Regions from separate parts of the Kitasatospora sp. NPDC048365 genome, predicted to be linked through region 2. Evidence: riboswitches for the same ligand, from Rfam matches in the RefSeq annotation. Region 2 holds a riboswitch; the other holds the start of a gene.

Region 1 (7,220 bases), on a different contig from region 2:
GGCTCTGCGCCGAGCAGCGCTACGAGCACCGCTGGGGGGCCGTCCCCGCCGAACTGATCGACCGTCGGCCGCTCTCCGCCGAGCGCCTCCAGCAGATCGCCCCGGTCACCCCGGACTGCGTGCTCTCCCCCACCCCGGGGAAGGTGCCCGCGCTCTCGGTGCTGACCTCGCTGTTCGTGCACGCGGGCTGGCTGCACCTGCTGGGCAACCTGCTCTTCCTCTTCGTCTTCGGCCCCGGGGTGGAGCGCAGGCTCGGCCGGGCCCGTTTCCTGCTCTGCTACCTGGCGATCGGCTACCTCGCCACGTACGGCTTCGCGCTGGCCGAGGCCCGTACCCCGGACGCGGTCCGGGCGCTGGTCGGCGCCTCCGGCGCGATCGCCGGGGTGCTCGGCGCGTACCTGCGGCTGTACCCGAGGGCGCGGGTGACCACGCTGGTGCCGGTGCTGCTCTTCCTGCCGCTGCGTTTCCCCGCCTGGCTGGTGCTCGGCCTGTGGTTCGCCCTGCAGTGGTGGTCGGTGCGCGACGGCGGCTCGGGCGTCGCGTACCTGGTGCACGTCATCGGCTTCACCGCCGGCTGGCTGTTCACCTGGGCCGCCTGCCCGCGGACCGCGGGCCCGCCGGCCGCCCGCCCGCCGACCGGGAGACGCGGCGACAGGGCGGCCGATACGCTGGCCGCACCCCCGTTTACAGGAGCGCCAGAGTGATCACTGCGATCGTCCTCATCAAGACCAGCGTCGACCGGATCCCCGAGATCGCGGAGGCCGTCGCCGCGATCGACGGGGTCAGCGAGGTCTACTCGGTGACCGGCTCCTGCAACCTGGTGGCGATGGTCCGGGTGCGCCGTCACGAGGACCTCGCCGAGGTGATCCCCGGTCAGGTGAACAAGGTGCCCGGCGTCACGCACACCGAGACCCAGATCGCCTTCCGCACCTACTCGCAGCACGACCTCGAGGCGGCCTTCGCGCTCGGCCTGGACGAGTAGCCCCCGCTCACCTGCCCGAGGTGTCGGCCACGCAGCGGCCGTCCTCGTTGCGGTAGGTCCACTTGGCGCCGTCCGCGACCAGCTCGCGGACGGCTGCCAGGAAGCGGTCCACGTGCTCCTCCGGGGTGCCCGCGCCGAAGCTCACCCGGATCGCGTTCAGGCTCCGCTCGCCCGGCAGCGACGGCTCCGGCGCCCCGCACTCGCTCGGCGCGGCCTCCTCGCCGCCCAGCAGGGTGCGCACCAGCGGGTGCGCGCAGAACAGCCCGTCCCGGACGCCGATCCCGTACTCGGCGGAGAGCGCCGCCGAGAAGTGCGAGCTGTTCCAGCCCTTCACCACGAACGACAGCACGCCGACCCGGGCGGCGTCCTCCCCGAACAGGCTGAGCACCCGCACCTCGGGCACCTCCGCCAGACCCTTCTTCAGCTTCTCGACCAGCTGCTGCTCGCGGGCCTCCAGCTCGTCGAAGCCCGCCTCGCCCAGCGCCCGGCAGGCGGAGGCGATCGCGTAGGCGCCGATCACGTTCGGCGAGCCGGCCTCGTGCCGGGCCGGGCCCTGCTGCCACTCCACCGCGACCGAGCCGTCCACCTCGCGCGCCACCGTCCGGCTCGCCCCGCCGCCGGCCAGGTACGGCTCGGCCGCGTCCAGCCAGTCCGCCCGGCCCGCCAGCACCCCGGCGCCGAACGGGGCGTAGAGCTTGTGGCCGGAGAAGGCGATCCAGTCCACGTCCAGCTCCCGCACCGACACCCGGTGGTGCGGGGCGAGCTGGGCCGCGTCCAGCACCACCCGGGCGCCGTGCCGGTGGGCGACCCGGGTCAGCTCGGCGACCGGCCACAGCTCGCCGGTGACGTTGGAGGCGCCGGTGACGCAGAACAGCTTGGGGCCCTCGGGGGCCCCGGCCAGCGCGGCGTCCAGGGCGGCGACCGCCTCGGCGTGCGAGCGCGGGGCGCGCAGGTACGACACCGTCAGGCCCTCGCGGCGCCACGGCAGCAGGGAGGCGTGGTGCTCGGTCTCGAAGGCGAACACCCGGGTGCCGGCCGGCAGCACCCCGGCGAGCAGGTTCAGCGAGTCGGTGGTCGCCCGGGTGAAGACCACCTGGTCGCCCGCGCGCAGGTCGAGGAAGTCGGCGACGGTGCGGCGGCTCTGCTCGAACAGGTCGGTGGACAGCTGCGAGAGGTAGCCGGCGCCGCGGTGCACGCTGCCGTAGTACGGGGCGTAGGCGGCGATGTCGTCCCAGACCCGCTGCAGGGCGGGCGCGCTGGCGGCGTAGTCGAGCGCGGCGTAGCCGACCTTCTCGCCGGAGGCCAGCGGCACCTGGACGTCGTGGCCGAGCACGGCAAGGGGGGCACAGATCTCGGTGGAAACGGCCATGGGATGCACTCCTCCTGGGGTAAGGACCCCGGGGTGCATCGACCGGTGGTCCGCGCTTGCCGCGCGGACGGATCGCCGCGAAGCCCGGTCTTCACCCAGGGCACCCCGCCACGGACGGAGGGTTGCCGGACAGCAAGCTGGGGCTTGTCGCTGCCACTCATGACCTAGTGCCAGACCCTAGCATGATCTTCGGGGGCTCGGCAGCCCCCGAAGACCACGCGTCGTTCGAGGGCTACTTGGTGGTCGCCTCGGCCCAGCGCTTGAGGGTGGCCTCGGCCGCGCCGGAGTCGATCGCGGCCACCGTGCGCTCCATCGCCGCGGCGATCTGCTCGGCCAGCGGAGCGTCCGTCAGGTCGAGCGCGACCAGCGCCGCGGCGCTGTTGAGCACGACCGCGTCGCGCACCGGACCGCGCTCGCCGGCGAACACCCGGCGGGCGACGGCCGCGTTGTACTCGGGGTCGGCCCCGCGCAGCGCCTCGATGCCCACCAGCTCGATCCCGACCTCGCGCGGGTCGAACTGCGTCTCGGTGACCGTGCCGCCCCGCACCACCCAGACGTGCGAGGTGGTGGAGATCGTCAGCTCGTCGAGCCCGTCGTCACCCCGGAACACCAGTGCGCTCGCGCCGCGGGCGGCGAGCACGCCGGCGATCAGCCCGGCCAGCCGGGTGTCGAAACAGCCGATCGCGTGTGCGGTGACCCGGGCCGGGTTGGTCAGCGGGCCGAGGATGTTGAACGCGGTCGGCACCCCGAGGTCCCGTCGGGCCGGGGCGGCGTGCCGCATCGCCGGGTGGAAGCGGGCCGCGAAGCAGAAGGTCAGCCCGACCTCCTCGGCGATCTCGGCGACCCGGCGGGTGCTGACGTCGGGGCTGATCCCCAGCTTCTCCAGCACGTCGGTCGCGCCGCTGGCGGACGAGGCGGCCCGGTTGCCGTGCTTGACCACCTTGGCGCCGGCCGCGGCCGCGACCACCGCCGACATGGTGGAGATGTTGACGGTCTTCGCCCGGTCGCCGCCGGTGCCGACGATGTCGACCGCGGGGCCGGGGATGTGCAGCGGCTCCGCGTGCGCGTACATCGACTCGACCAGACCGGAGATCTCCTCGACGGTCTCGCCCTTGGCCCGCAGCGCGACCATGAAGCCGGCCACCTGGGCGGGGCTGGCCTCGCCGCTCATGATGCGGTCCATCGCCCAGGCGGTGTCCGCCCGGTCGAGGTCCTCGCCGCGGAGCAGGACCGACAGGACGTCCGGCCAGGTGCGGACCACCTGCGCGGGGTCGCTACCGCCGTTCGCAGAGTGCACGTTCACCATGGCCGTCTCCAGCTCGTCTCGGTACCGGCGGAAGGCCGCCGGAAGGATGTGAGCCAGCCTAGCGAGAGCGACGGGAGCGATGCGGGCCGTTCCCGACCCGCATCTCTCCAGGTGAGACAGGTCCGACCGTCAGCGGTGCGCGGGCGTCCGGCGGGCCATGCGGGCGGTCAGCAGCGTGGTGGCCGCCGAGGCCAGCGCCACCGGGTCGACCGGGTGCGAGACGGCGGCGTCGGCCCGGCTCCAGGCGGCCAGCCAGGAGTCCTGCGGGCGGCCGATCAGCACCAGGACCGGCGGGCAGCCGTAGATCTCGTCCTTGAGCTGCCGGGTGAGTCCGAGCCCGCCGGCCGGCACGGCCTCGCCGTCCAGCACGCAGAGGTCGACACCGCCGCGCTCCAGCGCCTTCAGCACGGCCGGGGTGGTGGCGCACTCCAGGTACTCGATCGCGGGGAGGTCCGCGGCGGGCCTGCGGCCCAGCGCCAGGGTGACCTGCTCGCGGGTGTTGCGGTCGTCGCTGTAGACGAGAACGGTGAGCGTCTCGTCGGTCGTGTGCGCCATGGGCCCTGCTCCCGGGTGCTCGTCCTCTTATATGTGCCGCTCCGAACGGCCCAGTGTGATCCGGACCACGTTCACTCCGGATGCTACTCCCGCGCACCCCCGCCCGTGAGCCCCTGACGCGATCTCCTTCAACGCGCCACGCCCACCGGTCACCCGCCCGGGGGACGCCGCCACCGCCAGACCGAACAACCATCAGAAAACGGACGGAGCCCCAGGTGGGCATACCGCACGCACCGGACACTCCGAGGGAGACCCCCCGGCGTGAAGACGGAATAAGGGACCGACATAATGTCCGTCGTGGCGACAGCAACAGCAACAGAAACCGGACACGCGCACGGAGCGGTCAACCGGCCGAACCTGGTCAGCGTGGGAACCATCGTCTGGCTGAGCTCGGAGCTGATGTTCTTCGCGGCCCTGTTCGCGATGTACTTCACCCTCCGCTCCGTCAAGGGCGCAGAGTACTGGCACGAGAAGGCCGAAGCCCTCAACGTGCCGTTCTCCCTGACGAACACCATCATCCTGGTGCTCTCCTCCCTCACCTGCCAGCTCGGCGTCTTCGCCGCCGAGCGCGGTGACGTGAAGAAGCTCCGTTCGTGGTTCTACATCACCTTCGTGATGGGCGCGATCTTCATCGGCGGGCAGATCTTCGAGTACACCGAGCTGGTCAAGAAGGACGGCCTGTCGCTGTCCTCGGACCCGTACGGCACGGTCTTCTACCTGACCACCGGCTTCCACGGTATGCACGTGACGGGTGGTCTGATCGCCTTCCTGCTGGTCCTCGGACGGACCTACGCGGCGCGGCGCTTCACGCACGAGCAGGCCACCGCCGCGATCGTGGTGTCGTACTACTGGCACTTCGTCGACGTCGTGTGGATCGGCCTGTTCGCGACCATCTACCTGATCAAGTAACCAGCCGACCACGCCCCTGACCCGGTCTCAGCCGCCGGGACGTCGGGGCGGGCCGGCTGTCGACCGATCCTGACACCGGGGTTATTCCGTGAAAAAGCTCTCCGCACGACGGCGCCACCCACTGGCAGCGCTGGTCGTCCTACTTCTCGCCCTGGCGGCCACCGGGGGGCTGTACGCCGCGTTCGCGCCCGCCGAGAAGGCGCAGGCCGACACCTCCGCGCAGTCGCTCGCGATCGACGAGGGCAAGAAGCTCTTCGCCGTGGGCTGCTCCTCCTGCCACGGCCTGAACGGCCAGGGCTCCTCCGACGGTCCGAGCCTGGTCGGCGTCGGTTCCGCCGCGGTCGACTTCCAGGTCGGCACCGGCCGCATGCCCGCGCAGCAGCCGGGCGCCCAGGTCCCGCGCAAGAAGGTCATCTACTCGCAGCACGAGATCGACCAGCTGGCCGCGTTCGTGGCCTCGCTCGGCCCCGGTCCGGTCACGCCCGGCCCGAAGGCGTACACCCCCTCCACCGACCCGGCCGTGAACGGCGCGGAGATCGCGGCGGGTGGCGAGCTGTTCCGCACCAACTGCGCGCAGTGCCACAACTTCGCCGGCCAGGGTGGAGCCCTGACCAACGGCAAGTACGCGCCCTCGCTGGACGGCGTGGACCCGAAGCACATCTACGAGGCCATGCAGACCGGCCCGCAGAACATGCCGTCGTTCCCCGACACCACCATGCCGGAGGAGCAGAAGCGCCAGATCGTGGCCTTCGTCCGCCACACGACCAACGACGAGCCCAACCCCGGCGGTCTGACCCTGGGCAGCCTCGGTCCGGTGACCGAGGGCCTGTTCGGCTGGATCTTCGGTCTCGGCCTCCTCATCGTCATCGCGATCTGGGTCGCCGCCCACACCACCAAGGCCAAGAAGTCATGAGCCACGACATTTCCGACAACATGCCCGAGGCGCACGACGCCTCCCACGGCGCGGTCGCCACGCACGGAGACCCGTTCGCCGACCCGGGCCTGCCGGCCCACGAGCCGCGTCGCACCGACATCGACGAGCGGGCCGCCAAGCGCGCCGAGCGCCAGGTCTCCCTGCTCTTCATCGTGTCGATGCTGGCCACCATCGGCTTCATCGCCTCGTACGTGGTCTTCCCGATCGACGAGATCGTCTACATCTTCCCGATCGGCCACGTCAGCTCGCTCAACTTCGCCCTGGGCCTGACCCTCGGCGTGGCGCTGTTCTGCATCGGCGCGGGCGCGGTCCACTGGGCCCGCACGCTGATGTCGGACCACGAGCTGCCCGCCGAGCGTCACCCGATCGAGGCCGACGACGAGCTGCGCGCGGACGTCATCGAGCAGTTCAAGACGGGTGCCGCGGAGTCCGGCTTCGGCCGTCGCAAGATGCTCCGCAACACGCTGATCGGCTCGATGGCCCTGGTGCCGCTCTCCGGTGTCGTGCTGCTGCGCGACCTGGGCCCGCTGCCGGAGCAGAAGCTGCTGCACACCGGTTGGGACAAGGCGACCCCGCAGAACCCCATCGCGCTGGTGAACATGAACACCAACAAGCCGATGAAGGCCGAGGACATCATCCAGGGGTCCCTCACCTTCGCCAAGCCCGAGGGCCTGGAGGAGGACGCCGAGGACTTCCAGGTGCAGATCGCCAAGGACGCGCTGATGCTCGTCCGGATCGCCCCGGAGGACATCAAGGACAACCAGTCCCGTGAGCTGGGCTTCGAGGGCATCCTGGCCTACTCGAAGATCTGCACCCACGTCGGTTGCCCGATCTCGCTGTACGAGCAGCAGACCCACCACGCGCTCTGCCCCTGCCACCAGTCGACCTTCGACCTGGCGGACGGCGCTCGCGTCATCTTCGGCCCGGCCGGCCACCCGCTGCCGCAGCTGAAGATCACCACCGATGAGCAGGGCTACCTGGTCGCCACCGGCGACTTCGACGAGCCCGTCGGCCCGAGCTACTGGGAGCGTCCGCGATGAGCAGCGCAAGCGGCACCAGCACCGGTGCAAACAAGCCGAGCAGTACCCGCGCCAAGCCCGCGAACAAGGCGGAGTCGGCCGCGGACTGGGTGGACGGCCGCCTGGGCATCTACACCCTGGCCAAG
Region 2 (7,220 bases):
CCCCCGGTGACGCCACCGCCGGAGCGCTGGCCCTGCTCGCCCGCTACGCCCAACTCGCCGGTGCCACCGTGATGGTGGCCGTCGTACTGGGTCCGCTCCCGGCCGCCGTGGTCGCCGTCACCGCGCTGGTCATCCGCTACGGGCAGCGCGACTCGCTGCGCCGGTTCGGCGCCGTCCGGTCCACCATGGCCGGACGGCGGAGGCGGCTGGCCTACCTCCGGCGGACCGCCAGCGGCAGCGGGCTCGCCAAGGAGGCCAGGCTGCTGGGGCTGGTGCCCTGGCTGCGCGAGCGGCACGGCGAGGAGGCCCGGGCCTACCTGCAGCCGCTCTGGGCCACCCGGCGGCGGCTGCTCCTCGCGCCGTTCGTCGCGCTCGCCGCGCTCGGGCTGATCGGCGGCGCCACCGCACTGGTCCTGCTCGCGCGCGGCGGCGCGACCGGTACCCTCTCGCTGCTCCAACTCAGCGCCGCCCTGCAGGCCGTGCTGATCCCGATGCGCTTCGGGGTCTTCTTCCCGGAGAGCGACATGCAGACGCTGTACGGGCTCACCGCGGAGGACGCCCTGCGGCAGTTGGAGGACCGCGTCCCCGCGCCGCGGACCGCGGCCGACGGCCCGGTGGCCCCGCACGGCCCGATCCGCTTCGAGCAGGTCGGCTTCCGCTACCGTCCCGACACCCCCGAGGTGCTCCGCGGCCTCGACCTGGAACTGGCCGAGGGCGCGTCCACCGCGATCGTCGGCCTCAACGGCGCCGGCAAGACCACCCTGGTGAAGCTGCTGGCCGGGCTGCACGGCCCGACCGGCGGCCGGATCACGGTCGGCGGCACCGACCTCGCGGCCGTCCCGCCCGCCGCCTGGCACCGGCGGATCGCCGTGATCTTCCAGGACTTCGCCCGCTTCGAACTGACCGCCGCCGAGAACATCGCGCTGGGCCGCCCGGAGCTCCTGGCGGACACCGCCGCGCTGCGCACCGCCGCCGAACGCGCCGGCGTCCTCGACACCCTCGACCGGCTGCCGCACGGCCTGTCCACCGTGCTCAGCGCGCAGTACGAGGGCGGCACCGACCTCTCGGGCGGGCAGTGGCAGCGGGTCGCCCTGGCCCGGGCCATGCTGGCCCTCGCCGACGGCGCCTCCCTGCTCATCCTCGACGAACCCACCGCACAGCTCGACGTCCGCGCCGAGGCCGCGTTCTTCGACCGCTTCCTGGACATGTCCCGCGGCGTGACCAGCGTGATCATCGCCCACCGCTTCTCCAGCGTGCGCCGCGCGGACCGCATCCTCGTCCTCGCCGACGGAGCGGTCGCGGAGTCCGGCACCCACGAGGAACTCCTCGCCCTGGACGGGCAGTACGCGGCGCTCTTCCGCGCCCAGGCCGAACGCTTCACGGAAGAAGGGGCCCTGCGATGACCGTCCTGCTCCTGGCGGTGCACCACCTGCTGCGGCTGGCCTGGCGCTGCGACCGGCGCCGGCTGCTGCGCGCCTGCACGATGATGCTGCTCGGCTACCTCGCCACGCCGCTGATCGCGCTCAGCCTCAAGGGCCTCACCATGGCCGCGGTGGCCGGGCACACCGGCACGGCCGCCCTGCTCGGCCTGACCGCCGCGGTGCTGCTGGTCCTCGAACTGATGATGAACCACTTCGCGCACCTGTCCTACTTCGAACTGGGCGACCTCGGCGAGGTGGAGCTGCAGAACGAGCTGCTCGCCATCGCCCACGGCGATCCGCACCTGGAACGGCTGGAGTCGGCCCGGTTCGCCGACGCCCTGGCCCTGGTCCGCGAGGACCTGCCGCGCACCCGGGCCTCCCTGGAGGCGGTCCTCCAACTCGGCGGGCTCGCCCTGCAACTGGGGCTGACCGCCGTGCTGCTCGGCGGCCTCAACCCCTGGCTCCTGCTCCTGCCGCTCACCGGCGTCCTGCCGGTGCTCGCGGGCAACCGCGCACAGCGCCGGCTGGACGCCGCCAAGGAGCGCACCGCCCGCCACGTCAGGTTCGGACGGCACCTGCTGGACACGGCCACCTCGCCCTCCCCCGCCCGGCAGATCCGGCTCGCCGGGGCCGGCCCGCTGCTGATCGAACGGCACCGCGACGCCTGGGCCCGGACCACAGCCGAGCTCCGCCGCGCCCACACCGCGGCCGCGGCGCTGCGGGCCGGCGGCCAACTGGCCTTCGCCGCCGCGTACGGCGCCGCGATCTGGACCGTCGTCCGGCAGGCCGAGCACGGCACCTCCGGGCTGGGCGACGTCATCCTCGTCATCACCCTGGCCGCCCAGCTGTCCCTCCAAGTGGCCACCGCGCTGGGCCTGCTGGCCGTCCTCCAGGACGCCGGCCGGACCGCGCAGCGGCTGGCCGAGCTGCGCGAGCAGGCCCCCGACCCGGGCGTCCGCCCGGAAGGCCCGCTCCGCCCCGCACCCGCCGCGCTCACCCGGGGCATCCGGCTGGAGAACGTCGGCTTCGCCTACCCCGGCAGCGCACGACCCGTACTGGAGGACGTCAACCTCGACATCCCCGCCGGCAGCGCGCTGGCCGTCGTCGGCGAGAACGGCGCCGGCAAGTCCACCCTGATCAAGCTGATCTGCGGACTCTACCGGCCCACCGCGGGACGGATCCTGGTCGACGGCGTCGACCTCGCCGAGATCGACCCCCGCGCGTGGCAGAGCCGACTGGCCGCGCTCTTCCAGGACTTCGCCCGCCTCGAACTCCGGCTCCGCGACAACACCGGCATCGGGGACCCGGAACGGATCGACGACGACGAGGCGCTGCGCTCCGCGCTGGCCGCGGCCGACGCCGCCGGCGTCGAGGCGGCCGTCCCCGGCGGCCTGGACGGGCTGGTCGGCCGCGGCTACGGCGACGGCACCGACCTCTCCGGCGGGCAGTGGCAGAAGCTCGGCCTGGCCCGGACCCTGCTGCGCCGAGAACCGCTCCTCCTCACCCTGGACGAGCCCGCCTCCGCGATGGACGCCACCGCCGAACAGGCCCTGTTCGAGCGCTTCGCCCGGCTGGTCGCCGACTCCGGCGCCCGCACCGGCGCGGTCAGCCTGCTGGTCTCGCACCGCTTCTCCACCGTCCGGATGGCCGACCGCATCGTCGTCCTGGAGGACGGCCGGGTCCGCGAGTGCGGCACCCACGCCGACCTGGTCGCGGCCGACGGCCTCTACGCGGAGCTGTACGCCCTGCAGGCCCGGATCTACGCCTGAGCCGCGCCCCCGCGGCGGGCAGGACGACGGACGGCCGGAGCCGCGGCGCCCCCGCCGGTGGTGGCGCAGTTCCCCCTGACGGAGCGCTACCGGCCGGATCGGGACCTGGTCCAGGCGGGGGCGACCACGCCGACCAGCAGGACGGCGAAGCCGATCTGCAGCAGGTGCCGGATCCAGTCGATGCCGCCGGTGTGGCGTACGCCGATCCAGCCGGAGACCGCGTTGCCGAGCCAGGCGCCGGCGGCGCCCAGGAGCATGGTCAGCCACCACGGGATCGACTGCGGTCCACGGAGGATCAGCTTGGCGAGGACGCCCAGCACGAAGCCGATGAGGAGGATCCACAGGAGTTGGAACATCGCGTCGGTCCCTTCCCGGTCGTCCGCCGTCCGGACGACGGCAGGCGATTTCCATGATCGGCCCGTTCGGCCGGACGGGCATCTCGACCCGCCGGACGGGCACCCCGACCCGAAGTGGCTGGCAAGCCGCGCCGGGAGTCTTGTAAGGTTCCTCGCGAATCATCCAGAGGGGTGGAGGGACCGGCCCTACGAAGCCCCGGCAACTCCCCGGTCGTCACGGCGCTCGAAGCTCGCGCCGCGCAACCGGGTCCAGTGCCAACTCCGGCTCGTCGCCAACGTGGCGGCGGGGAAGATGAGGAGTGCTTCTGTGCTGCCCCGTGCCGCGGCCCCTGCCGCCCCCTGCGCCGTGCTGATCCCCGGCGCCCTGCCCACGCCGATGTCCACCCGTCTCGTCCCCGACGCGGGCTCTTCGCCGACCTCTTCGGCCCTCCCCCGCTGACGATCCCCGCTCCCCCTGCCCGGAGCCCCGGGGGCGTCAGGCCCCCGGGTACGAGACTGGAGTACCCCCACCCATGGACACCCTGAGCGGCGTCGGCGTGCTCGACAAGACCACCGCGATCCTCGGCACCCTGGAGGCCGGCCCCACCTCGCTGGCCGGCCTGGTCGCGGCGACCGGCCTGGCCCGGCCGACCGCCCACCGCCTCGCCGTCGCCCTGGAGCACCACCGCCTGGTCGCCCGCGACCTGCAGGGCCGGTTCGTGCTCGGGCCGCGGCTGGCCGAACTGTCGGCGGCGGCCGGCGAGGACCGGCTGCTCTCCGCGGCCGGACCGGTGCTGACCGAGCTGCGCGACCTGACCGGCGAGAGCGCGCACCTGTACCGGCGGCGCGGCGAGCAGCGGGTCTGCGTGGCGGCGGTCGAGCGGGTCGCCGGGCTGCGGGACACCGTGCCGGTCGGCTCCTCGCTGTCGATGAAGGCGGGTGCGGCCGCGCAGATCCTGCTGGCCTGGGAGGAGCCGGAGCGGCTCTACACGGCGCTGCGCGGGGCCCGGTTCACCGCGACGGCGCTGAGCGGGGTGCGCCGCCGGGGCTGGTCGCAGTCGGTGGGCGAGCGCGAGCCGGGGGTGGCGTCGGTGGCGGCGCCGGTCCGCGGTCCGGGCAACCGGGTGGTGGCGGCGCTCGCGGTCTCCGGCCCGATCGAACGGCTCACCCGGCACCCGGGTTCGCGCTTCGCCGACGCGGTGGCCGAGGCCGCCGAGCGGCTCTCCGCGGCGGTCACCCCCCACCCCTGACGCCGTCCGCCCCCGGTCGCGGCCGTGTGCGCGCGGCGGCTTGGAGCGGCGGAGGTCCGGTGCGACAGTGGGGCTTCCGGACGAACCGATGGGACGACCGTATGACGATCAGCCAGCTTCCGACGGTGGACCAGGTGATCGAGCGGATGGCCGCCCTGTCGGCCGAACTCCCGCCCACCGACGGGGTCGCGGTCTTCAACTCGATGTACCTGACGGTGACCCGGCTGGTCCGCGCGCAGCTGGACGCGGTGTACTTCGACGACCCGGCCGCCCTGGCCGACCTCGACTCCGGCTTCGCCGTGCGCTACCTGGACGCGGTCGACGCCGACCGGGCCGGGCGCCGGCCGGCCGCCTGCTGGCGCCCGCTGTTCGAGCTGCGTGCCACCCCGGGCATCCACCCGCTGCAGTACGCGTTGGCGGGCATGAACGCCCACATCGAGCACGACCTGCCGCTCGCCGTGCTGGACACCTGCCGGCGGCTGGGCCGCGAGCCCGAGCAGCTGGCCGCCGACTACCGGCGGGTCAACGACCTGCTCGCCCGGGTCGAGGACGAGGTCCGCGACGCGCTGCTGCCGGGCCCGGACGACCTGCCGGTGGCCGACCCGCTGATGCACGTGGTCGGCGTCTGGTCGGTCGACCGCGCCCGGGACGCCGCCTGGGCCAGCGTCCTCGCGCTGTGGGGGCTGCGCCGCGTGCGGCCGGCGTACGACGCGGTGGCGGACGCGCTCTCGCACTCGGTCGGCATGGTGAGCCGGGCGCTGCTCACGCCGCTGGACGGCAAGGTCTGAGCACGCGCGAGGGCCGGTCCCCCGCCGCGGTGGCGGGGGACCGGCCCTCGGTGCCGGATCAGGCCCAGCTGGAGTGCAGCGGCTTGCCCTCGGCGTAGCCGGCCGCGCTCTGCACGCCGATGATCGCCTTCTGGTGGAAGTCCTCCAGCGAGGAGGCGCCCGCGTAGGTGCAGGACGAGCGGACACCGGCCACGATCGAGTCGATCAGGTCCTCGACGCCGGGGCGGGCCGGGTCGATGAACATCCGCGAGGTGGAGATGCCCTCCTCGAAGAGGCCCTTGCGGGCGCGGTCGTACGCCGACTCGTCGGAGGTGCGGTTGCGCACGGCGCGGGCGGACGCCATGCCGAAGCTCTCCTTGTACTGGCGGCCGTCGGCGGCGGTCTGCAGGTCGCCGGGCGACTCGTAGGTGCCGGCGAACCAGGAGCCGATCATCACGTTGGAGGCGCCGGCGGCCAGCGCCATCGCCACGTCGCGCGGGTGGCGGACACCGCCGTCGGCCCAGACGTGCTTGCCCAGGCGGCGGGCCTCGGCGGCGCACTCCAGCACCGCGGAGAACTGCGGGCGGCCGACGCCGGTCATCATCCGGGTGGTGCACATCGCGCCGGGGCCGACGCCGACCTTCAGGATGTCCGCGCCGGCCTCGACCAGGTCGCGGACGCCGTCGGCGGCGACCACGTTGCCGGCCACGATCGGCACCTGCGGGTCGAGGCCCCGCACGGCCTGCAGCGCGCTGATCATCGACTCCTGGTGGCCGTGCGCGGTGTCGACCACCAGCACGTCCGCACCGGCCTCCAGCAGCGCCTTGGCGCGGCCGGCCACGTCGCCGTTGATGCCGACGGTGGCGGCGATCCGCAGCCGGCCGTTCGCGTCCACGGCGGGGGTGTACAGGGTGGCGCGCAGCGCGTTCTTGCGGGTCAGCAGGCCGACCAGGGTGCCGTCGGGGGCGATGACCGGGGCGAGCTTGCGGTGGTGCTCGTTGAGCCGGTCGAAGGCGGTGCGCGGGTCGATGCCCTCCTCCAGGAGCAGCAGGTCGCGGCTCATCACCTCGGAGAGGCTGGTGAAGCGGTCGACGCCCTGGCAGTCGCCCTCGGTGACCACGCCGACCGGCTTGCCGCCCTCGACCACCACGAGCGCGCCGTGGGCGCGCTTGGGCAGCAGGGAGAGGGCGTCGGCGACGGTGTGGCCGGGGTTCAGGGTGATCGCGGTGTCGTGCACCAGGTGCCGCTGCTTGACCCAGCCGATGACCTCGGAGACCACCTCGATCGGGATGTCCTGCGGGATGGCCACCAGGCCGCCGCGGCGCGCCACGGTCTCCGCCATCCGGCGGCCGGCGATCGCGGTCATGTTGGCCACGACCAGCGGGACGGTGGTGCCGGTCCCGTCGTTGGACGCGAGGTCGACACCCTGCCGGGAGCCCACGGCGGAACGGCTGGGGACCATGAAGACGTCGTCGTACGTGAGGTCGTACGCGGGCTTGAGGTCGTTCAGGAAGCGCATGAAGGGGGCTCTCTGGCTGGGGAAAGGTACACCTCGGGCGCGGTAGCGGCGTTGCCGCAGGGCGCTCTCGGGCGCCCCGCACCCAACGTTCAATACTCCGTGATACCCGGGTCCGAAGCCAGCTCACGCGCGGATTTCGAAGATCAACACAATGGTCGT

What was found. A riboswitch is a leader RNA that binds a small molecule or an ion and turns the genes downstream of it on or off. The one in region 2 is predicted to bind S-adenosylmethionine.
Region 1: linked by a shared signal. The riboswitch ahead of ACGFX4_RS16790 (aminotransferase class V-fold PLP-dependent enzyme) and the one ahead of ACGFX4_RS33940 (IclR family transcriptional regulator) in region 2 are both predicted to bind S-adenosylmethionine.

The regions. Positions count from the first base shown of each region.
Region 1 is NZ_JBICYJ010000014.1:80,604-87,823, forward strand. It holds gene ACGFX4_RS16780 (rhomboid family intramembrane serine protease) at 1-704, shown strand, start outside; gene ACGFX4_RS16785 (Lrp/AsnC family transcriptional regulator) at 701-982, shown strand; gene ACGFX4_RS16790 (aminotransferase class V-fold PLP-dependent enzyme) at 990-2,351, opposite strand; SAM riboswitch class IV at 2,399-2,516, opposite strand; gene trpD (anthranilate phosphoribosyltransferase) at 2,584-3,657, opposite strand; gene ACGFX4_RS16800 (hypothetical protein) at 3,787-4,212, opposite strand; gene ACGFX4_RS16805 (heme-copper oxidase subunit III) at 4,501-5,121, shown strand; gene ACGFX4_RS16810 (c-type cytochrome) at 5,210-6,034, shown strand; gene ACGFX4_RS16815 (Rieske 2Fe-2S domain-containing protein) at 6,031-7,095, shown strand; gene ACGFX4_RS16820 (cytochrome bc complex cytochrome b subunit) at 7,092-7,220, shown strand, end outside.
Region 2 is NZ_JBICYJ010000047.1:15,185-22,404, reverse strand. It holds gene ACGFX4_RS33955 (ABC transporter ATP-binding protein) at 1-1,403, shown strand, start outside; gene ACGFX4_RS33950 (ABC transporter ATP-binding protein) at 1,400-3,190, shown strand; gene ACGFX4_RS33945 (GlsB/YeaQ/YmgE family stress response membrane protein) at 3,277-3,546, opposite strand; SAM riboswitch class I at 3,703-3,845, shown strand; gene ACGFX4_RS33940 (IclR family transcriptional regulator) at 4,059-4,775, shown strand; gene ACGFX4_RS33935 (DUF5995 family protein) at 4,877-5,563, shown strand; gene ACGFX4_RS33930 (GuaB1 family IMP dehydrogenase-related protein) at 5,622-7,061, opposite strand.